Regions from separate parts of the Streptomyces sp. NPDC005820 genome, predicted to be linked through region 2. Evidence: riboswitches for the same ligand, from Rfam matches in the RefSeq annotation. Region 2 holds a riboswitch; each other region holds the start of a gene.
What was found. A riboswitch is a leader RNA that binds a small molecule or an ion and turns the genes downstream of it on or off. The one in region 2 is predicted to bind S-adenosylmethionine.
Positions count from the first base shown of each region.

Region 1: it holds a riboswitch for S-adenosylmethionine, as region 2 does, so the genes downstream of both, thrC (threonine synthase) here and ABZ464_RS33925 (putative leader peptide) in region 2, are expected to answer to the same signal.
Region 3: it holds a riboswitch for S-adenosylmethionine, as region 2 does, so the genes downstream of both, ABZ464_RS01220 (aminotransferase class V-fold PLP-dependent enzyme) here and ABZ464_RS33925 (putative leader peptide) in region 2, are expected to answer to the same signal.

Region 1 covers NZ_JBEXXE010000007.1:137,818-145,487, forward strand. Annotated here, with positions in the region: gene ABZ464_RS10885 (ROK family protein) at 1-940, opposite strand, end outside; gene ABZ464_RS10890 (extracellular solute-binding protein) at 1,142-2,377, shown strand; gene ABZ464_RS10895 (DUF3263 domain-containing protein) at 2,413-2,643, shown strand; gene otsB (trehalose-phosphatase) at 2,744-3,577, shown strand; gene ABZ464_RS10905 (trehalose-6-phosphate synthase) at 3,565-5,049, opposite strand; gene ABZ464_RS10910 (glucosyl-3-phosphoglycerate synthase) at 5,166-6,110, opposite strand; SAM riboswitch class I at 6,247-6,385, shown strand; gene thrC (threonine synthase) at 6,404-7,670, shown strand, end outside.
Region 2 covers NZ_JBEXXE010000032.1:111,327-118,996, reverse strand. Annotated here, with positions in the region: gene ABZ464_RS33935 (LLM class F420-dependent oxidoreductase) at 1-494, shown strand, start outside; gene ABZ464_RS33930 (DUF1684 domain-containing protein) at 567-1,391, shown strand; SAM riboswitch class IV at 1,481-1,594, shown strand; gene ABZ464_RS33925 (putative leader peptide) at 1,630-1,746, shown strand; gene ABZ464_RS33920 (ABC transporter substrate-binding protein) at 1,945-3,564, shown strand; gene ABZ464_RS33915 (ABC transporter permease) at 3,568-4,527, shown strand; gene ABZ464_RS33910 (ABC transporter permease) at 4,524-5,447, shown strand; gene ABZ464_RS33905 (ABC transporter ATP-binding protein) at 5,444-7,120, shown strand; gene ABZ464_RS33900 (LLM class flavin-dependent oxidoreductase) at 7,134-7,670, shown strand, end outside.
Region 3 covers NZ_JBEXXE010000001.1:264,193-271,862, forward strand. Annotated here, with positions in the region: gene ABZ464_RS01200 (NYN domain-containing protein) at 1-842, opposite strand, end outside; gene ABZ464_RS01205 (hypothetical protein) at 880-1,119, opposite strand; gene ABZ464_RS01210 (rhomboid family intramembrane serine protease) at 1,284-2,018, shown strand; gene ABZ464_RS01215 (Lrp/AsnC ligand binding domain-containing protein) at 2,015-2,296, shown strand; gene ABZ464_RS01220 (aminotransferase class V-fold PLP-dependent enzyme) at 2,331-3,701, opposite strand; SAM riboswitch class IV at 3,898-4,014, opposite strand; gene trpD (anthranilate phosphoribosyltransferase) at 4,093-5,157, opposite strand; gene ABZ464_RS01230 (cytochrome bc complex cytochrome b subunit) at 5,267-6,904, opposite strand; gene ABZ464_RS01235 (Rieske 2Fe-2S domain-containing protein) at 6,901-7,670, opposite strand, start outside.

The DNA.
Region 1 (7,670 bases), on a different contig from region 2:
AGGTCGATACCTCCGTGGCGTCAGTGGTGTGGAGGAGATCCCAGGCCAGCAGGCCTGCGCCGCGGCAGCCCGCGGTGTCGCCGAGGGCCGCCGGGACGATCTCCGGGAGTTTCTGGAAGGTGACCCGGGTGCGGACGGCGTCCCGGAGGGGGGTGAACAGGGTTTCGCCCGCCTCCGCGAGGCCGCCGCCGATGATGAGGGTGCGCGGGTCCAGCAGGGTGAGGGCGGTGACCAGGCCGTCGGCGAGGGCGTCCACCGCCCGGTGCCAGACCCGGACGGCGTTCGGGTCGCCGGACGCGACCGCCTTGGCGCAGTCCGCCGCGTCCGCGTCGGGGTCCCCGCAGGCCGCCGCCCAGGCCTCGGACACCGCCGCCGCCGAGGCGAACCGCTCCAGACAGCCGCGCTGCCCGCACGGGCACGGGGTGCCGCCGGGCCGTACGACGACATGGCCGATCTCGCCCGCGAAGCCGTGCGCCCCCGCCTCCACCCGGCCGTCGACGCCGATCGCGCCCGCGATGCCGGTGCCCAGCGCCACGAACAGGAAGCGGTCCGCGCCCCGGCCCGCGCCGACCCGGCCCTCGGCGAGCCCGCCGGTGCGGACGTCGTGGCCGAGGGCGACGGGGGCGCCGAGGCGTTCGGCGAGGAGCGTGCGCAGGGGGACGTCCCGCCAGCCCAGGTTGGCCGCGTAGACGGCGATGCCGTCCGCCTCGTCGACGATGCCGGGCACCGCGACCCCGGCGGCGGCCGCTGGCTCGCCGAGCCGCTCGACGCCGTGCGCGCGCAGGTCGGCGGCGAAGCCGAGGATGGCGTCGACCACCGCGTCGGGGCCGTGCTCACGGCCGGTCGGCCGGCGGTCCTGGTGCAGGAGGGCGCCGTCGGCGCCGACCAGGGCCGCCTTCATCCCGGTGCCGCCCACGTCGAGGGCGATGACATGTCTCACGGGAACAGTGTGGCCCGAGGACCGGTAAGAGGTCTAGTCCACTTATCCGTCTTGGGGGTACCGTGCCGCCTCATGAGACCCAAAAGAGGTCTAGTCCACCCGTATGGTGTAGACCTTGTTCCGGATATCGGACCCATTGGTATGAACAATCGAATCGGGATTGAGGGACAGCACGTGCACCGGCGGGCAGGAAAGTCAGTGATGGCGATCGTGGTGGCGGCGGTGCTGTCCGGCTGCGGACTGACCACCGGCTCCGAGCACACCACCCTCAGACTCGTCGCCGCCGACTACGGCGACAGCGCCGCCAACAGCTCCACGAAATACTGGAGCGCGCTGGTCGAGGCGTACGAGAAGAAGCACCCGGACGTCACCGTCGACGTCACCGTCTCCTCCTGGAACGACGTCGACGCCAAGGTCAAGGCCATGGTCGACGCCGGACACCCGCCCGACATGGCGCAGATCGGCTCGTACGCCGACTACGCGGCCGCCGACCAGCTCTACAAGGCGGACGACCTGCTCTCCGTCACCGTCCAGGCAGACTTCGTGCAGCAGCTCGCCGCCGCCGGCAAGGTGCGGGGCGTGCAGTACGGCATGCCGTTCGCCTCCTCCACCCGGCTGCTCTTCTACAACAAGACCCTCTTCACCGAGGCCGGGATCACCCCGCCCACCACCTGGGCCGAACTCGCCGAGGACGCCGCGAAACTGAAGGCCGAAGGCGTGAAGTACCCCTACGCGCTGCCCCTCGGGCCCGAGGAGGCGCAGGCCGAGACCCTGCAGTGGCTGCTCAGCGGTGGCGGCGCCTACGCCCGGACCGCCGGCGGCTACAGCATCGACTCCACCGAGAACGTCGAGACCTTCGACTGGCTGAAGAACAAGCTGGTCGGCAAGGGGCTCACCGGGCCGGTCGCACCGGGCTCGCTCAACCGCGCGGACGCGTTCGCGGCGTTCGCCGACGGGCAGGTCGGCATGCTCAACGGCCACCCCTCCCTGATGAAGATGGCGCAGAAGAGCGGCGTGAAGTTCGGCATGGTGCCGATGCCCGGCGTCGACGGCCCCTCCAAGGTCGCCATGGGCGTCGCCGACTGGATGACCGCCTTCAGGAAGAACGGGCACGCCGAACAGATCGGCCGGTTCCTCGACTTCGTCTACAGCGAGCGGAACGTGCTCGGCTTCTCCCGCGAGTACGACCTGCTGCCCGTCACCAACTCCGCCTCCCAGATCATGAGCACGGCCGCGCAGGACGCCGAGCTGCGGCCCTTCCTGGAGGAACTCCCGCTCGCCGAGGTCTACCCGGTCGGGCGCACCTCCTGGGCGCGGGTCAGCGCGGCCGTCAAGAAGGGCATCGGAAAGGCCGTGGCCCGCTCCGGCGACCCGGCGACCGTCCTGTCCGACCTCCAGTCGACGGCGATGACGGCGGAGAACGCCGCCGGGGAGTGAGCCGGGTGTCGGCGGCCGGGGTTACGGTGCGGGGTATGCAGGAACAACTGGAGCCGAGGGAACGGGCCATCCTCGCCCTGGAACGCCGCACCTTCCCCGGCCCCGGCGCCAAGGAACGAGCCGTCCGCGAGGAACTCGACCTCTCCCCGGTCCACTACTACCAGCTCCTGAACGCCCTCCTGGACGACCCGAGGGCACTGGCCCACGACCCGGTGACGGTGAACAGGCTGAGAAGGGTGCGCGAGGGTCGTAGAGCCGACCGTTGAATCCGACCGCGGCTCCGTCGTGGCCGGTCGCGCAGTTCCCCGCGCCCCTTCGCGACCCACCCCCGCCCCACAACGGCACCCCCGCAGCTATCGTCACCGTATGGGCACTCACGCACCCACCACCGCAGCCGGCCGTACTGCTCTGGACGCCATCATCAACCGCCCCTCCACCACCCTCGTCGCCCTCGACTTCGACGGCACCCTCGCCCCCATCGTCGAGAACCCCGAGGACGCCCGCGCCCACCCCGACGCGCTCCCCGCCCTCACCGCCCTCGCCCCCAAGATCGCCGCGCTCGCCGTCATCACCGGCCGCCCCGCCGAGGTCGCGGTACGCAACGGCGGCTTCGCGGGCGCCACGGGACTGGACGGCCTCACCGTCCTCGGCCACTACGGCGCCGAACGCTGGGAGGCCCGCACCGGGCGGATCACCGCCCCCGCACCCCACCCCGGCGTCGCGGCCGTCCGCGCCGAACTGCCCGCCGTCCTGGAGAACGCCGGAGGATGGCAGGGCGTCTGGGTGGAGGAGAAGGGCGGCCGGGCCGTCGCCGTGCACACCCGCCGCGCCATCGACCCCCTCGCCGCCTTCGAAGCCCTCCGCGAGCCCCTCGCCGGCCTCGCCGCCCGCCACGGCCTGATCGTCGAACCCGGCCGGTACGTCCTGGAGCTGCGCCCGCCCGGCATGGACAAGGGCGTCGCCCTCCTCGACCAGGTCCGCGCCACCGGCGCCGAGTCCGTCCTCTACGCCGGCGACGACCTCGGCGACCTCCCCGCCTTCGCCGCCGTCGAGAAACTCCGCCAGGACGGCGTCCCCGGCCTCCTCGTCTGCAGCGGCTCCACCGAGGTCACCGACCTGGCGACCCGCGCCGACCTGGTCGTCGACGGCCCGGCAGGGGTCGTACGGCTGCTGCGGGACCTGGCCGGTCAGCTCGGCTGAAGGTCCCGCAGGGCCGTCAGCTGGTCCAGGAACCACTGGGCCGGGGGCAGCGCGGTCCCGGCCGCCGCGAGCCGTTTGGCGCGCTCGGCGCGCTCCTCCGGCTTCATGGTCAGGGCCTCGTGCAGCGCGCGGGCCGTCTCCAGGATGTCGTACGGATTCACGACGATCGCGTCCTCGCCCAGCTCCCAGTACGCCCCGGCCTCCCGCGACAGCACCAGCGCGCAGCCCTCGTCGGAGACCACCGGGACCTCCTTGGCGACCAGGTTCATCCCGTCCCGGATGGGGTTGACCAGGGCCACGTCCGCGAGGCGGTAGGCGGCCAGGGAGCGGGCGAAGTCGTCCTCGAGGTTCAGCAGGACCGGGGTCCAGCCGGGCGTGCCGTACCGCTCGTTGATCTCCGCCGACAGCCGTGCCACCTCCGCCGTGTAGTCGCGGTAGACGGCGAGATCCTGGCGGGACGGGTAGGCGAAGGCGATGTGGACGACCCGCTCGTGCCACTCGGGGTGGTCGTCGAGCAGCTGCCGGTAGGCCAGCAGCCCGCGCACGATGTTCTTCGACAGCTCGGTGCGGTCGACCCGGACGATCGTCCGCCGCCCCTCGCCGCCGATCTCCTCGCGCAGGGCGGCGATCCGCTCCTCCACGTCCGGCCGGTGCGAGCGCTCGCGCAGGAACTCGGCGTCGGCGCCGAGGGAGTGCACGGCGATCCAGGTCCGGTGGCCGGGCCCCTTCCAGCCGGGGACCGACTGGAACGACTCGGGGACCCCCGCCTGGCCCATCCGGGGCGCCAGCTCGAGGTCCGTCGCCTGCACGCACGCGGAGAACGCCGCCGCCCACCGATGGGTGAGGAACCCCAGCCGGTCTGCCCCGAGCATGCCCCGGACCAGCTGCTCACGGATGTCCTGCGGCAGCAGCCCGAAGTAGTCCACCGGTGCCCACGGCGTGTGCGAGAAGTGCCCGATGCGCAGGTCGGGGCGCAGGCCGCGGAGCATGCCGGGGACCAGGCAGAGGTGGTAGTCCTGGACGAGCACCGCCGCGCCCTGCCCCGCCTCCTGCGCCAGCGCCTCCGCGAAGGCGCGGTTGTACATCTCGTACGACGCCCACTGGCGCCGGAACTCCGCGTCGAAGGCCGGTTCCAGCGGGGTCTGGTAGAGGAGGTGGTGGATGAACCAGAGCACCGAGTTCGCGATGCCGTTGTAGGCGTCCGCGTGCACGTCGGCCGGGATGGGCAGCATCCGCACGCCCTCCTCGCCGACCCCGCGCCGGACCGCCTCCCGGTCGCCGTCGGACAGCGCCGAGCACACCCACAGGGCGCCCGCCTCGGGGCCGATGGCCGACAGGCCGGAGACCAGCCCGCCACCCCCGCGTTTCGAGTGCAGCGAGCCGTCCTCGCCCACCGTGTAGGAGACCGGGCCGCGATTGGACGCGACCAGCACCTGAGCACCCCGAGCAGCAGTGTCGTGCGTGGAAGCCATACGCCTCAACCTAGCCCGGTCGGGAAACGCTCAAACGTACGGTCGCGCTCCGTGGGCGGGTCGTATCCAGCCGTATTCACCTGTATACGACCTGCCCACGGTGTTACACGGCCCCGCTAGGCGACCTTGCGGGACTGGTACTCCGCGATCTCCGCCATCGGCGGCCGCTCCTCCGTGTCCACCGAGTACGTACGCGGCTCGAAGCCGTCGGCGCCCCGCTCGAACTGGGTGAGGGAGGGGCGGACGAGGTGACCGCGGGCCAGGCGGAGCTGGGCGGTGCGGTAGATCGCCGCCGCCATCCGGCCGAGGGCCTGACCGTCCTGGTGACGGTGCTTGCGCACCCCCAGGTCGACCTGCGCGAGCGCGTCGAGGCCCACCAGGTGCAGCGCGTCGATCAGCATCCCCAGCTCGACGCCGTACCCCACCGGGAACGGCAGTTGTTCGAGCAGCGAGCGGCGGGCCGCGTACTCGCCGCCGAGCGGCTGCACGAAACCGGCCAGCTGCGGCCAGTGCATGTTCAGCAGGGGGCGCGCCATCAGCTCGGTGACCCGGCCGCCCTGCCCGGCGGCGCCGCCCAGGGGACGGTCGTACATCCCCTTCACGAGGTCGACCGCGGGGTCGGTGAGCAGGGGGCCGACGATGCCGGAGACGAAGTCCGAGGAGAACTCCCGCAGGTCGGCGTCGATGAAGCAGACGATGTCGCCGGTCGTGACGAGCAGGGAGCGCCACAGGACCTCGCCCTTGCCGGGCACGGCCGGGAGGCGGGGCAGGATCGCGTCGCGGTGGACGACGCGGGCGCCGGCCGCCGCGGCGACCTCGGCCGTGCGGTCGGTCGAGCCCGAGTCGACGACCACGAGCTCGTCGACGAGCGGTACCTGCTGCATGAGGTCATGGCGGATGACCGCGACGATGTCGCCGACGGTCTCCTCCTCGTTGAGCGCGGGCAGGACGACACTGACCGTCTGTCCCGAGGACCGTTTGGCGGACATGATCCGGTGCAGCGGGCGATCGCTCGCGGTCCAGGAGCGGGTAGTCAGCCAGCGCTCGACTTCTTCCAGCACGTGGGCGGCTCCTTCACCTGTGATCCATCTCGCGGTTCGGACGACTATCTCAACTGTCCAGGTTGTCGGTTACAGTCTTGAACAACGCGGATGACCATCGCATGTCCTCGGTGGCCCGCCGTTCACAACTTCATACCGCTCATCCAGAGGGGCAGAGGGATACGGCCCGATGAAGCCCCGGCAACCCTCCAGCCGGTCTCGTTCACGCGAGGCTCCCGGCTAGGGAAGGTGCCAAATCCGTCTCACGGCGAGATGCGTCGTGAGGAAGATGAGGAGAAAGGGCCTCGCCTCACATGGCTGCGCAGACTGTTGCAACCGAATCCACCGTAGACCTGGGTCCCGCCACGGCACTGAGCTGCCGCGAATGCGGGCACCGCGTACCCCTCGGCCCGGTCTTCGCCTGCGAGGAATGTTTCGGCCCGCTCGAGATCGCATACGACTTCTCCTCCTATGCCCCGGAGGAGCTCCGCAAGCGCATCGAGGCGGGACCCGCGAACATCTGGCGTTACGCGCCGCTGCTGCCCGTCCCCGCGGACGTGGCCGACAAGCCCAACATCAACCCCGGCTGGACCAAGCTCGTCAAGGCCGACAACCTGGCGCGCGAGCTGGGCGTCGAGGCCGGCAAGCTGTTCGTCAAGGACGACTCCGGCAACCCGACCCACTCCTTCAAGGACCGGGTCGTCGCCCAGGCCGTCGAGGCCGCGCGGGCCTTCGGCTACACGACCCTGAGCTGCTCCTCCACCGGCAACCTCGCCGGTGCCGTCGGCGCCGCCGCCGCCCGGGCCGGCTTCCGCTCCTGCGTGTTCATCCCGCACGACCTGGAGCAGGGCAAGGTCGTCATGGCCGCGATCTACGGCGGTGAGCTCGTCGGCATCGAGGGCAACTACGACGACGTCAACCGCTTCTGCTCCGAGCTCATCGGCGACCCGGCGGGCGAGGGCTGGGGCTTCGTCAACGTCAACCTGCGGCCGTACTACGCCGAGGGCTCCAAGACGCTGGCGTACGAGATCGCCGAGCAGCTCGGCTGGGAGCTTCCCGACCAGCTGGTCGTGCCGATCGCCTCCGGCTCCCAGCTCACGAAGATCGACAAGGGTCTGCAGGAGCTGATCAAGCTCGGGCTCGTCGAGGACAAGCCGTACAAGATCTTCGGCGCGCAGGCGGAGGGCTGCTCGCCGGTGTCGGTGGCCTTCAAGGCCGGGCACGACGTGGTCCGCCCGCAGAAGCCGAACACCATCGCCAAGTCGCTGGCGATCGGCAACCCGGCGGACGGTCCGTACGTCCTCGACATCGCGCGCCGCACGGGCGGTGCGGTGGAGGACGTGACCGACGAGCAGGTCGTCGAGGCGATCAGGATCCTCGCCCGGACCGAGGGGATCTTCGCGGAGACCGCCGGCGGGGTGACCGTCGGCGTCACGAAGAAGCTGATCGAGAACGGTCTGCTGGACCCCACGAAGACGACCGTCGTGCTGAACACCGGTGATGGTCTGAAGACGCTGGACGCGGTGGCCGGGACCGGGCTCACCGCGACGATCCGCCCCAGCCTCGAGTCCTTCCACGAGG
Region 2 (7,670 bases):
CACCGATCCCGGCGCGGGTACCGGGCGCCGAGAGCGGTGTGCCCCTGCTGGTTGCCGCGATGGGGCCGCAGGCTCTGCGGGCAAGCGGTGAACTCGCGGACGGGATCCTGCCCTATCTGGCGGGACCGCGCGCCCTGGCGGACCACATCGTGCCCACGCTGACCGCCGCGGCCGAGGCCGCAGGCCGCCCCGCGCCCAGGATCGTGGCCCTGGTGCCCGGCGTGGTCACCGACGACGTCGACGCGGTGCGGGCGAAGGCCACTGAGAGCCTTGCCTTCTACGAACAGATCCAGTCCTACGCGCGGGTCATCGAACTCTCCGGCGGCCGGCGGGCCGCCGACCTGGCCGTGATCGGCGACGAGAAGGCGGTCGAGGCCGAGGTACGCCGTTACCGCGATGCCGGCGCCACCGAGGTCGTGTTCTCGGCCACCGAGATCGCGGGAGAAGCCGATCGTCGACGGACCTGGCGACTCCTCGGCGAACTGGCCGGCTGAGTACACCCGTCGACTCGACACCCCCCTGCATCCCCGTCCCCGAAGGCATTCCCCGCACAAAGGAGATTCCCCATGACCACCGAGGCCACCACCACAGACCTCCACGCCTTCACCGAGACCTGGCGGGAGTGGTACCGCACCCAGGAGGCCCGGCTCGCCGCCCCGCACGGGTTCCTGGCGATCACCGGCCTGCACTGGCTCGACGACCGGCCCCAGCGCTTCCCGGACGCGCCCGGCTCGTGGCACACCGGCCCCGAAGGCGTCGTCGTAGACCTCGACGAGGGCGAGGAGCTGGTCGTCGACGGGACGCCGGTGCGCGGCGAGCACCGCTTCGGCGTGCTTCCCGAGCGCGGCGGCGTCGACGCCGTCTGGGGAGACGCCGTCATCGAGGTCGCCAAGCGCGGCGGCCAGGACATCGTGCGCCCCCGGCACCCGGACGCGCCGCTGCGCACGGCTTTCACCGGCACGCCCGCCTACGCCCCCGACCCGCGCTGGGCGGTAACTGGCCGGTACATCCCCTTCGATACACCGCGGCCGACCACCGTGGGCGCCGCGGTCGAGGGCCTTGAGCATGTGTACGACGCTCCGGGGAGGGTCGAGTTCGAGCTCGACGGGCGCCCGCTGTCGCTTACCGCGTTCCCCGGCCACGGTGCGGGCCGGCTGATGGTGCTGTTCACCGACGCGACCTCCGGGGTCACCACCTACGCCGCCAACCGGGCCCTGGCCCTCGAACCACCCGCCGCCGACGGTACAGTCGTCCTGGACTTCAACCGCGCCGCGAACCTACCGTGCGCCTACACGGACCTGGCAACCTGCCCGCTGCCTCCGGCCGAGAACCGGCTGCCGGTGGCGATCGAGGCCGGTCAGAAGATCCCCCGCGAGCGCGGCGGCTCCTGAGCGGGACGCACGCTGGCCCCGGACTCCCCTGACGAGGCGTCCTTTTGCGCCATTGACGTACGACAAGACCGCTCCGTACGATCACGAACGGCATTGAGTGTCAGCGTCAAGCCCTGGCTCGCTGACCGGCAACCCTCCCGCGCGGTGGGGTGCTCCAGGTGAAAGCCCGGCGGGATCACCGACGATCTCCGCAAGCGCGTGGCCCCGTGACCGGGGCCGGATCAGGTGGAGGACCGATATGCGGCACGGTGGTGACCTCAGCGCCCGCTACGCCGGCGCCACCGTGTTCTCCCGGCTCTCGCGTCGGCGCCACATCGACCTCAAGCGTTCGACCAGCTGTCTCTGTCAGGTCTGACGGCCCTTTTCGCCGCTGGTCGCAGTCCCGAAGCAGTCCTCGCCGCTTCCGTCTGCCCCTGACTCCCTCCTTTCCCTGATCCCTGTCTGCACAGCGCTCCCCCGACGTCGGCATCACGCCGATCGGGGCCGCACGCCCACGCACGGCCATGTCCCGTACCAGCGCCGTGCCTGGTGACACGAGTAGGAGAAGCCCTCCGTGATCGCACTTCCCCATGTCAGAACCTCTCGGTGGGCGGCGCTGACCGCCCTTGTAACCACCAGCGCCCTGCTGACCGCCTGCGGATCGGGCGGCGGCGACACGGGCAGCGGAACCGGGCAGCCCAAGTCCGGCGGCACCCTGACCTTCGCGGTGGGTTCGGACGCCGGCTGCGTGGATCCGCAGCAGGTCGCCAGCAACGAGACCATCTACTCGGTGCGCCAGCTCGTGGACTCCCTGACGGACCAGGACCCGAGGACCGGCAAGATAGTGCCGTGGCTGGCGAAGAGCTGGGACATCAGCTCCGATGCCACGGCGTTCACCTTCCATCTACGCTCGGGCGTCACCTTCAGCGACGGCTCGAAACTGACCGCGCAGGTGGTCAAGGACAACTTCGACGCGGTGCCGAAGCTCGGCGCCCTGGGGACGCTCGCCGAGGGCTATCTGAGCGGCGTCAAGAGCACCACGGTGGTCGACCCGCTCACCGTCAAGGTGACCTTCAGCCAGCCCAACGCCCAGTTTCTGCAGGCCACTTCGACCCACTCGCTGGGGATCGAGTCGTCGGCGAGCGTGAAGAAGACCCCGCAGCAGAAGTGCAGTGACGGGGTGATCGGGTCCGGGCCCTTCGTGCTGAAGCAGTACGTGCAGAACCAGTCGATCACCCTGGCCAAGCGTGCGGGATACGCGTGGGGTTCCTCGCGGTGGAGCAAGGAGGGCGAGGCGTACCTGGACAAGCTGGTGTTCAAGGTCGTGCCGGAGGCGGGTGTGCGGGCCGGCAGCCTGCAGTCTGGCCAGGTCGACGCCGTCTCCAGCGTCGGCAAGGCCAACGAGGCGGCCCTCAAGGGCGGCCAAGTCACCCTCCAGCGACGGGCCAACCCCGGCGTCGTGTTCGGTCTCGGCCTCAACAACTCACGGCCGCTACTCAAGGGCGCCAAGGTGCGCCAGGCGATCCTGTACGCCATTGACCGGCAGCAGATCGCCGACACCGTCTTCCCGACCGGCACGCAGCCGGCCACCAGCGTCCTCGCGCACACCACACCCGACTACACCGACCTCACCTCCGGCCTGACCTTCGACGCCGCCAAGGCCAAGTCCCTGCTGGACGGGGCCGGCTGGAAGACCGGAAGCGACGGCATCCGCGCCAAGGACGGCAAGAAGCTCAGCCTGACCATCAAGTGGCTCCCCAACGCGGCCACCAACCAGCCCGCCCTGGAGCTGATCCAGCAGCAGCTCAAGGCCGTCGGTGTCGACGTGACCCTCAAGCAGCTCCAGATCACACAGTTCGCCCCAACCCTCCAGTCGGGTGACTACGACGCGGTGTGGGGCAACGTGACCCGCGCCGACCCCGACATCCTGCGCAGCTCCTTCTCCACCAAGCTGGCCAACTTCTACCGCCTGCCCGTCAGTTCCCTCGACACCGCGCTGTCCGAGCAGGCCGCGACCGTCGACGCCGCCCAGCGCAGTCAACTGGTCACCCGGGCACAGCAGTTGATCGTGCAGAACGCCCACTACGTGCCGGTGGTGGAGCTCCAGACCCAGCTGGGCGTGGCGAAGAAGGTGCACGACCTGAACTTCGACGCCTCCAGCCGGATCCAACTGCACGACACCTGGATCGGCTAGCGCATGCGCCGCTATGTGATCAAACGGCTGGCCCAGGCGGTCGGGGTGCTGTGGGCGGCCTACACGGTCTCGTTCCTGGTGCTGGACTATCTGCCGGGCGACCCGGTCACGGCGATGGCCGGCGCCGGTATGGACTCGGGGCAGGTCGACCCGAAGCAGATCGCGGCCCTGCGGCACGAGTACGGCTTCGACAAACCGGTGCTGGTGCAGTACGCCGAGTACCTCGGCCGGGCGGTGCGCGGGGACTTCGGCGACGCGGTCTCCACCGGTCGGCCGGTGACCTCGACGCTGGCCGACGCGCTGCCGCAGACGCTGCAGCTGACCGGCGCGGCCCTGTTGCTCGCGGTGCTCCTCGGCGGCGGCCTGGCGGTGCTGGCGACATACACCGCCCAGCGCTGGCTGCGGCAGCTGCTGCTGTCCCTGCCGCCGCTGGGGGTGTCCGTCCCGACGTTCTGGGTGGGGCTGCTGCTCGTCGAGGCATTCTCCTTCCGGCTGCACTGGTTCCCCGCGTTCGGCAACGACGGATTCAAAGGGCTGGTGCTGCCGGCGCTGACTCTGGCGGTGCCGACGGGCGCGCAGATCGCCCAGGTGCTCGCCAAGAGCCTGCTCACCGCGCTGGACCAGGCGTATGTGGAGACCGCGCGGGCCAAGGGCGCCGGGCGGTGGCGAATCCATCTGCGGCACGCGCTGCGCAACGCGTCCCTGCCTGCGCTGACGGTCGTCGGCCTGCTGGTGGGGCAGCTGATCGCCGGTTCGGTGGTCGTCGAGACGGTGTTCTCCCGCGACGGTCTCGGCCGGGTGACCGCGGCTGCGGTCACGGCCCAGGACATCCCGCTGGTCCAGGGGGTGGTGGTGTTCGGGGCGCTGATCTTCGTGACGACGAACCTGGTCATCGACCTGGTCTATCCACTCCTGGACCCGCGGATCGTCGTAGCCTCGGGCAGAAGGGCGGCCCTCGCATGAGCCAAAGCCTTGTCGACGACCCGGCCGAGGCCGCACTGGGACTGGCCCGCCCGGTCGAGGCGCGGTCAGGGCCGGAGCCGGGACACCGCGTGGACGTACGGCGTCTGCTGCGCTTCGTGGTGCGCCGCCCGGGTCTGCTGCTGTCGGTGGTCGTCCTCGTGCTGGTGGTGCTGGCCTCGTTCTGGCCCGGCCTTTTCACCTCGCAGGACCCGCTGAAGGGCGTCCCGTCGCAGAACTTCCGCGCTCCGAGCGGTAGTCACTGGTTCGGCACCGACGAGTTGGGCCGCGATGTCTTCTCCCGTGTGGTCCACGGCGCCCAACTGTCCCTGAAGGCAACGCTGATCGCGGTGCTGGTCGCGTTCGTGGTCGGCGGGCTGCTGGGGGTGGTCGCCGGGTTCGTGGGCCGCTGGGTGGACGACGTGCTGATGCGCTTCGTCGACGTGCTGCTGTCCATCCCCGCGCTTTTCATGTCCCTGGCCCTGGTCACCGCGCTGGGCTACGGCACGGTGAAGGTGGCGGTCGCGGTCGGCATCGCCAGCGTCGCCTCCTTCGCGCGGGTGGCGCGCGCCGAGGTGCTGCGGGTGCGGCAGGCGGTGTTCGTGGAGGCCTCGCGCGCGAGCGGGGCCCGCTGGTACTCGGTGCTGGGCCGGCATGTGCTGCCCAATGCCGCGGGCCCGGTGATCGTCCTGGCCACCCTCGACTTCGGCTCTTCCATCCTGGCCGTCTCCGCCCTGAGCTTCCTCGGCTACGGCGCTCCCCCGCCGGCCCCGGAGTGGGGCACGTTGATCTCCGACGGCCGCAACTACCTCGCCAACGCCTGGTGGTTGACCGCGCTGCCCGGGCTGGCGATCGCCGCGACCGTACTGGCCACCAACCGTATCGCCCGGGCTCTGGACGGCGAATGGTCCCGGCAGCGATGACCGACAAACGTAAGAACGGTGAGGACGTGAGCACACCACTGCTGGAGATACGCGGCCTGTCGGTGTCGTACCGCACCCGGGGCGGCACGGTCGAGGCCGTCCGGGGCGTGGATCTCGACGTGTGGCCGGGACAGGTGACGGCGGTGGTCGGCGAGTCCGGATCCGGCAAGAGCACGACCGCGCACGCGATCACCCGGCTCCTGTCGGCGAACGGCAGCATCGACGCGGGCACCCTCCGCTTCGGCCGACACGACCTGGCCACCCTGTCGGAGGCGGAACTGCGCAGCGTGCGCGGGGCGCGGATCGGACTGGTCCCGCAGGACCCGACGGTCTCCCTCAACCCGGTCAAGCGGATCGGCGACCAGGTCGCCGAGGTGCTGCGCATCCACGGTCTGGCGACCCGCCGATCGGCTCCCGCCGAGGCGGTCGCCGTGCTGGACCGGGCCGGGCTGCCCCACGCGGCCACCCGCGCCCGGCAGTACCCGCACGAACTGTCCGGCGGCATGCGGCAACGCGCCCTGATCGCCATCGCCATCGCCGCGAAGCCCGAGCTGATCATCGCCGACGAGCCCACGAGCGCGCTCGACGTCACCGTGCAGCGGATCATCCTGGACCATCTCCAGCGCCTCACAGAGGAGTCCGGCACCGCGGTCCTGCTCGTCACCCACGACCTCGGGGTCGCAGCCGACCGGGCGCAACGGCTGGTGGTGATGTCCCAGGGCAAGGTCGTCGAGGCGGGCCCCACCCGCGACGTCCTGGCCGACCCGCAGGACGCCTACACCCGGCACCTGCTGGCCAGTGCCCCGAGCCTGACCACCGCCCGGCCCCGCACCCCGGCCTCCCTCCCCAAGGCGGAGACGGCGCCCTTGGTCGAGGTTCGCAACCTGGTCAAGGAGTTCAGGCTGCCCCGCGCCGGGGACGGGCCCCGCACTCTGCGCGCCGTCGACGACGTCAGCTTCACCCTTCAGCGGGGCCAGACCCTCGCCTTGGTCGGCGAGTCGGGCTCGGGCAAGTCCACCACGGCCCGCCTGGTGCTCCGTCTCGCAGACGCAACCGCCGGACAGATCCTGTTCGACGGCACCGACATCACCACCGCCAAGGGCGCCCAAGCCAGGCAGCTGCGCCGCCGCTCCCAGCTCGTCTACCAGAACCCCTACGCCTCGCTCGACCCCCGATTCTCCATCGCCGAGGTGATCACCGAGCCGCTGCGCGCCTTCAAGGTCGGCGACCGCGCCTCCCGGCTCACCCGGGCCCGTGATCTGCTCGACCGGGTGGCCCTTCCGGCCACGACGCTGGAGCGCCGCCCGGCGGAACTGTCCGGCGGGCAGCGACAGCGCGTGGCCATCGCCCGTGCCCTCGCCCTCTCCCCCGACCTGGTGGTCTGCGACGAACCGGTCTCCGCGCTCGACGTGTCCGTGCAGGCCCAAGTCCTCGACCTGCTGGCCGAGTTGCAGGCCGACACAGGGGTGGCGTACCTCTTCATCTCACACGACCTGGCCGTCGTACGGCAGATCGCGCACCAGGTCGCCGTGATGCGGGCGGGCCGCATCGTCGAGGCAGGTCGACCCGAGGACCTCTTCACCCGCCCCCGCCACGAGTACACCCGCGAACTACTCGTGGCGATCCCCGGCGGCCGCGTCCCCACCTCCGCCGCCGAGACCACCACGAGCTGAGGACCACGGTCGCATGAGCACTCCCACCATCACCTCACTGGCCTTTCTCACCCCGGGCAACTTCGCGGACGACGACCCGTACACCGGCCTGGAGGAGACACTCCAACTCTTCGGGTACGGCGAACGGCTCGGCTTCGACGGCGCCTGGATCCGCCAGCGCCACCTCGAACACGGCGTCGGCTCGGCTGCCGTATTCCTCGCCGCGGCCGGCCAGCGCACCGAGCGGATCGAGCTGGGCACCGCGGTCATCCCGATCGGCTACGAGAGCCCCTTCCGCCTGGCCGAGGACCTCGCCCTGGCCGATGTGCTGTCCCGCGGCCGCCTCCAGGTCGGCTTCAGCACCGGCATGCCGCACGCCGACCTGCTCGGCGACCTGGTGCACGACGGCGACTGGCGCGGCTTCGACCTGTCGTACGGCAGGATCGCCCGCCTCGTCGACAACCTGCGCGGCGACTACCTCGGCGGCCCGGACACCGTGATCCACTCGCCCGGCAACATCCAGCGGCCGCGGCTGCAGCCGCACAACCCCGGCCTGGTGCAGCGGATCTGG
Region 3 (7,670 bases), on a different contig from region 2:
GGCAACGCCAGCTCGCGGCGCAGCCCTTGGGCGGCGTCCAGCACGGTGTCCAGCAGCAGCCGTACCCGCATGTCCTCGACGCTGCGCCCCTCACGGGCCGCCCGCCGGGTGGCCTCCAGGGCCGCCTCGGCCTCCCCGAGCCGCGCCTTGAGCCGCCGGGTCTCGCTCTCGGCGACGGACACCTGGGCCTGCCCCTCGGCCCGTACGGCCTCGATCTCGCCCTGCACCTTGCGCAGGGCCGCCTCGCCGCGCTTGACGTCACTGAGGGCCGAACGCAGCTTGCGCTGAAGCGATTCCGCTTCCTTCTTCGCCGCGTCCAGCTCGGTGCGCAGCCGTTCGGTGTCCGCGCGGGTCTGCTCGCGCGCCTGCGCCAGCTCCTCGCGCAGCCGATCCAGTTCGGCCCGGCTCTCCTCGTCGGCGCGCTCGGCGTCCGCCCGCTGGGCCTCCTCGCCGGCCGCCGTCACCAGCTTCACCCAGCCCGCGGGCCGCAGCACATAGGCCGCGGCCGCCACGTCGAGCGGGTCCGCGGCCGGGGTCGGCGAGCCGGAGTCCAGAGCGCCGGACAGCTCCGGCTGGGCGTCTCTGAACTTCTCGGCGATGCGCTGCCGGAACAGGGCATCCGTCTCCAGCGCGGCCGCCATCGCGTTGCCCGCGAACTTCGCCCGGCGATTCGGTGCGAAGCGGGCGTACTGCCGCAACTGCGCGGGAAGTTCCGCGACGGTCAGGCCGCCGAAGCCGTCGGAGACGATCTGCACGACCCGGCGGCGCACGCCGTCGGGCAGCGGACGGTCGAGCATCTCGGCGGCGCCGTCGCCCGGCCCCCCGCCTGCGCTCTCCACCATCCGTCACACCCCAATACCTGTACGGGGGCCGCTCCGCTCAGGAGCCGGCGCCCGGCCGATCCACGAGTTCCACCTGATCCACGGCGTTGCACCAGCGGCACCGCACCGACTCGATGGTCTCACTGACCACCTCGCGCTCCTCCACCTTCGGCTCTCCGGCGAGGTCGAGGTGCACATACTCGACGACCTTCGACGAGCGCGTCACGTCGAACCTGGTGAGGTTGCCGCAGAGGGTGCAGCGCCACCGCGTGGTCGCGGTCGGCAGGGGAACCGTCATCGTGACTTGTCCTTCTAGTGTCGGTCTTCCGGTCGGGTCGCGCCGGAGGCTCCCCGCTGTGCATGGCTCGTAACCCTACGGCCTGGCGGGTACTCGCCGCCCATCCGTTCACGGCGGCGAGGCGCACCGGGCGCTTCTGTCCTGGTACGTCATGCTCTGTGCTCATGATCGGCAACTGGAGCGGGACCGTCCGCAAGGCTCTGCGCGACCCCTCGGCGCCGGTGACGTACGGGCTGATCGCCGTGTGCTGTCTGGTCTTCGCGATCGGCCCGGCCTCGGGGCTCGATCCGGCGTACGGCACCGGCGACGGGCTGATGGCCGCCCAGCGGGCCTATTTCCGCCGCTGGGGCGTGGTCCCGGCGGAACTCTTCGCGGGCTCCGCGCGCGCCGTCCTGACCCCCGCCACGGCCCTCTTCGTCCACGGCAGCTGGGTGCACCTGCTGGGCAACATGCTCTTCCTCTACGTCTTCGGGGCGATGACCGAGGAGCGGATGGGCCGTGCCGAGTTCACCTTCTTCTACCTGTGCTGCGGCTGCCTCGCCCTGCTCGGGTACGCGGCCGCGCACTCCGGGTCGCCGCAGTCGCTGGTGGGGGCCTCCGGGGCGATCTCGGCGGTGCTCGGCGCGTTCCTGTACCTGTTCCCCCGGGCCCGGGTGACCAGCCTGCTGCCGTTCCTGTTCTTCCTGCCGCTGCGGTTCCCGGCCTGGGTGGTGCTGCCGTTCTGGGCGGCGCTGCAGTGGGTCGCGGTGGGACAGGCGCCCCGGGGGCCCGGGGTGGCGTATCTGGCGCACCTGGTGGGCTTCGGGCTGGGGTTCTGCTACGCGTGGGCGCGTTTCGGCCGTACGACTAGAGTGAGGGCCGCCCCAGCTCCGGCCCCCGAGGGAGAGAACCAGCCGTGATCACCGCGATCGTCCTCATCAAGACCAGCGTGGACCGGATCCCCGAGATCGCGGAGCGGATCGCCGCGCTGGATTCCGTGAGCGAGGTGTTCTCCGTGACCGGGACGTACGACCTGATCGCCATGGTCCGGGTGCAGCAGCACGAGGACCTCGCGGAGGTCATCCCGGGCAGCATCAGCAAGATTCCCGGCGTCGAGGCCACGGACACCCACGTGGCGTTCCGTACGTACTCCCAGCACGACCTGGAGGCGGCGTTCGCGATCGGCCTGGACTCCTGACCGGCCGCATCACCGCCTCCGGGGGCGAAACCTTCTAGACCGCCGGGACGCAGCGGCCGTCCTCCGTGCGGTACGTCCACTTCGGGCCCTCGGTCACCAGTTCGCGGACGGCCGCGACGAAACGGTCCACGTGCTCGTCGGGGGTGCCCGCGCCGAAGCTCACCCGGATGGCGTTGAGGGACTTCTCGCCCGGGGCCGCCTCGGGCGCGCCGCACTCGCCCTGGGTCTCGGGGGCGGCGCCCAGCAGGGTGCGGACCAGGGGGTGGGCGCAGAAGAGGCCGTCGCGGACCCCGATGCCGTACTCGGCGGAGAGGGCCGCGGCGAAGTGGGAGCTGTTCCAGCCCTCGACCACGAAGGAGATCACGCCGACCCGCGGGGCGTCGTCGCCGAACAGGGACAGGATCCTGACCTGCGGGACCTCGGCGAGGCCCGTGCGGACCCGGGTGATCAGGTGCTGCTCACGGGCGACCAAGGTGTCGAAACCGGCCTCGGTGAGGGCCTTGCAGGCCGAGGCGATGGAGTAGGCGCCGATGACGTTCGGGGACCCGGCCTCGTGGCGGGCCGCGGTCTCGTGCCACTCCACATCCACTCCCCCGTCCTCGCGCCGGGTGACCTTGCGGCTGGCGCCGCCGCCCGCGAGGTAGGGGTCGGCGGCCCGGAGCCAGTCGGCGCGGCCGGCCAGAACGCCGGAGCCGAAGGGGGCGTACAGCTTGTGGCCGGAGAAGGCGATCCAGTCGACGTCCAGGTCGCGGACGGACACCGGGTGGTGCGGGGCGAGCTGGGCGGCGTCCAGGACGATCCGGGCGCCGTGCGCGTGGGCGGCGGCCGCGAGCTCCCGTACGGGCCACAGCTCGCCGGTGACGTTCGAGGCGCCGGTGACACAGACCAGGGCCGGGCCGTGGGGGTCGCGGGCGGCGAGAGCGCGCTCCAGGGTCTCCACGGCCTGCCGCGGGGTGCGCGGGGCGTCGAGGTAGGTGACCCGGGCCTCCCGCCAGGGCAGCAGACTCGCGTGGTGCTCGGTCTCGAAGACGAAGACCTGGCAGTCGGCGGGGAGGGCGGCGGCCAGCAGGTTGAGGGAGTCGGTGGTGGAGCGGGTGAAGACCAGCTGGTCGTCGGCGCGGCAGTCCAGGAACTCGGCGACCGTGCGGCGGGCGTTCTCGAAGAGGTCCGTGGAGAGCTGGGAGAGGTAGCCGGCGCCGCGGTGGACGCTGCCGTAGTACGGGGCGTAGGCCGCCACGTCGTCCCAGACGCGCTGGAGGGCGGGGGCGCTGGCGGCGTAGTCGAGCGCCGCGTAGGTGACCTCGCCGCCGGTGACGAGCGGGACGGTGACATCCCGGCCCAGAACGGGCAGCTCCTGCGAAAGGTTGCAAACGGTACGGGCGGCGGCAGCGGTGGAGACAGACATGGCGAACTCCTGTGAGAGGCAGGCGCGGGGGTTTGGGGGCAAGCCCCCAAAAAAGTCACAGCACCGCGCCGGACGATGCGTCGACGGCACGGGAAGAGGTGAAAGGGGTATGCGGAGGCGGGGCTCGGCGCCCTATCGCATTCGCTTGCTCACAGAAGGCTCCCTCGACGACCAGGACCCCTGGTGTTCCGCGAGGGGTCCGCGCTTGCCGTGGACCTCGCTGCCCACGGCCTGGTCTTCACCCGGGGCACCCCGCCACGGACGGAGGGTTGCCGGACAGTCGGCCGGGGCCTCATGACTGTCACTCATGACCTGGTACAGGAACGTACGGGAAGTGATCGCGGTCCCGCAACTCGTGTCCGAATGACGGGACCGCCGACCCATGGCGTGGCTAGACGTGCGTGGCCGCGACCCAGCGGTCCAGGGCCTGCTTGGCCGCGCCCGAGTCGATGGACTCGGCCGCGCGGTCCATGCCCGCGCGGATCTGCTCCGCGAGGGTGCCCGGGCCCGGGTCCAGGGCGACCAGGGCGGCCGCCGAGTTCAGCAGGACCGCGTCCCGCACGGGGCCCTGCTCGCCGTCCAGCAGGCGGCGGGCGACCTCCGCGTTGTACGACGGGTCGCCGCCCCGCAAGGCCTCCACCGGCACCAGCTCGATGCCGACGTCCCGCGGGTCGAAGACCTCCTCGGTGACCTTGCCGTCGCGCACCACCCACACCCGGGAGGTGGCCGTGGTGGTCAGCTCGTCGAGGCCGTCGTCGCCCCGGAACACCAGGGAGGAGTGGCCGCGCTCGGCGAAGACACCCGCGACGACCGGCGCCATGCGCGGGTCCGCGACCCCGACCGCCTGGGCGCGCACCCGGGCCGGGTTGGTCAGCGGGCCGAGGATGTTGAACACCGTGCGGATGCCCAACTGGCCGCGCGCGGCGCCCGCGTGACGCAGCGCCGGATGGAACTTGATCGCGAAGCAGAAGGTGATCCCGGCCTCCCGGGCCACCTCCGCCACCCGCGCCGGGGTCAGCTCCAGATTGACGCCGAGCTTCTCCAGCACGTCCGAGGCGCCGGAGGCGGAGGACGCGGCCCGGTTGCCGTGCTTGACGACGGTGGCACCCGCGCCGGCGACGACGATCGCCGACATGGTGGAGATGTTGACGGTCTTGGCGCCGTCGCCGCCGGTGCCGACGATGTCGACGGTCCGGCCCGGCACCTCGATCGTGTTGGCGTGCGCGTACATGGTCCGGACGAGCCCGTTGATCTCCTCGACGGTCTCGCCCTTGGCCCGCAGCGCCACCACGAACCCGGCGATCTGCGCGTCCGTCGCCTCCCCGCGCATGATCCGGTCCATCGCCCAGGCGGTGGCGTCGGCGCTCTGGTCACGGCCGTACAGCAGGGCGTTCAGCACGTCGGGCCAGGAACGGCCCGCCGCGGTGTCGCCTCCAGCGGGGGTCACAGCGCTCATAGCCGCTCCTGGGTGTCGTAGAACCACGTGAGGCCACCTTATCCAGCTCAGGACACGGCGAAGGGCCCCGTCCGAACACCGGACGGGGCCCTTCTGTGGCGACAGTGGATCAGTGGTGGCCGTGGCCGCTCGTGATCTCCTTGTACTCCTCGACGGTCGGCTTCGGGATCTGCTGGTCCTCGCCGAAGTACGCGCCGCTGATCTTGGCGCGCAGCTTCTCGGACCGCTTGATCTTGCGCTCGACGCCGTTCTCGTCGACCGCCGGGCCGATCGCGGCCGGCTCGTACTGCTCGTGCGCCGTGATGGTGTGGAGCTGCTCCTGGCTGAGCGGCTCGTGGACCTCGATGAACTCACCGTGCGGCAGGCGCTTGATGGTGCCGGTCTCGCGACCGTGCAGCACCTTGTCCCTGTCCCGGCGCTGCAGGCCGAGGCAGATGCGCTTGGTGAGGATGTACGCGATGACCGGTCCGACGAAGAAGAAGATCCGGACGAACCAGGTGATCGAGTTGATCGACAGGTGGAAGTGGGTGGCCCACAGGTCGTTGCCACCGCCGACCAGCGTGATCATGTACATCGTGACCCAGGCGACGCCCAGCGCGGTGCGCGTGGGGGCGTTGCGCGGACGGTCCAGGATGTGGTGCTCGCGCTTGTCGCCGGTGATCCACGACTCGATGAACGGGTACAGCGCCATCGCCACGAGGACGACACCGAACAGCGTCAGCGGGATGAACACGCCCAGGACCAGCGTGTGGCCCCAGATGTTGACCTCCCAGCCCGGCATGAAGCGGATCAGACCCTCGGCGAAGCCCATGTACCAGTCGGGCTGGGCGCCGGTGGACACCTGGTCCGGACGGTAGGGGCCGAAGATCCACACCGGGTTGATCTGGGCGAGCGCCGCGATGGCCGCGATCGTGCCGAAGACCAGGAAGAAGAAGCCGCCCGCCTTCGCCATGTACACGGGCAGCAGCGGCATGCCGACGACGTTCTTGTTGCTCTTGCCGGGGCCCGCGAACTGCGTGTGCTTGTGGTAGAAGACCAGGATCAGGTGGCCCACCACCAGGCCGAGCATGATGCCCGGCAGCAGCAGGATGTGGATCGAGTAGAACCGCGCCACGAAGTCGTGGCCCGGGAACTCGCCGCCGAAGAGGAACATCGAGATGTACGTGCCGACGATCGGCGTCGCCAGGATGGCGCCCTGGGTGAAGCGGACACCGGTGCCGGAGAGCAGGTCGTCCGGGAGCGAGTAACCGGTGAAACCGGTGAACATGCCCAGGACGAACAGCAGGAAGCCGAACAGCCAGTTGATCTCACGCGGCTTGCGGAACGCGCCGGTGAAGAACACACGCATCATGTGCACGAACATGCCGGCGAGGAAGATCAGCGCCGCCCAGTGGTGGATCTGCCGGATGAGCAGACCACCGCGCACATCGAAGGAGATGTGCATGGTCGAGTTGAACGCCTCGGACATCAGCTGTCCCTGCAGCGGGACGTAGCTGCCGTGGTACTCCACCTCGTTCATCGACGGGTGGAAGAACAGCGTCAGGTACACACCCGTGAGGATGATGATGATGAAGCTGTACAGGCAGATCTCGCCCAGCATGAACGACCAGTGGTCGGGGAAGATCTTGCGCATGTTGGCCTTGGCGAGGGAGTAGATCCCCAGCCGGCCGTCGGCCCAGTCGGCGATCCGCTCGCCGGCCGGCGCCTTCCCGCGTTCGCGGGACTGCGTGTTCTCGTTGGTGCTCATCCGCGCTCCCAGAAGGCAGGACCGACGGGCTCTTCGAAGTCGCCGAGCGCCTCGAGGTAGCCCTCGTCGTTCACACCGATGCGCAGCTGCGGCAGGGCGTGACCGGCCGGGCCGAAGATGACCTTGGCGCCGTCGGAGAGGTCGAAGGTGGACTGGTGGCAGGGGCACAGCACGTGGTGCGTCTGCTGCTCGTACAGCGAGATCGGGCAGCCGACGTGGGTGCAGATCTTCGAGTAGGCCACGATGCCCTGGTGGGACCACTCGAGTTCCTGCTTGTCCTTGATGTCCGCCGGCTGGAGCCGGACGATCATCAGGGCCGCCTTGGCGATCTCGTTCTGGAAGTCCTCGTCGTGCTCCTCCAGGCCCTCGGGCTTGGCGAAGGTGAGCGAACCGACGGCCACGTCCGAGGGACGCAGCGGCTCGTTGGTGTTCATGTTGACGAGGAGCTTGCCCTTGGCCCACAGGGTGTGGCGCAGCTTGTCCTCGGGCAGCGGGCCGAGGTCGCGCAGCAGCATGACGCCGGAGAGCGGCACCAGGGCCAGCGCGCCGAACATCGTGTTGCGGATCAGCTTGCGACGGCCGATCACCGATTCCTTGGCGCCCTGCTTGAAGTCCGCGTGGACCTTCGCCCGGACCTCGGGCTCGGCCGCGATCGGGTGACGGTCGTCGGCGACCTCGACGTCGGACATCAGGGTGCGGGCCCAGTGGACCGCGCCGGCGCCGATGGTGAACAGCGCCGTGCCCAGGGTCAGACCCAGCGCGAAGT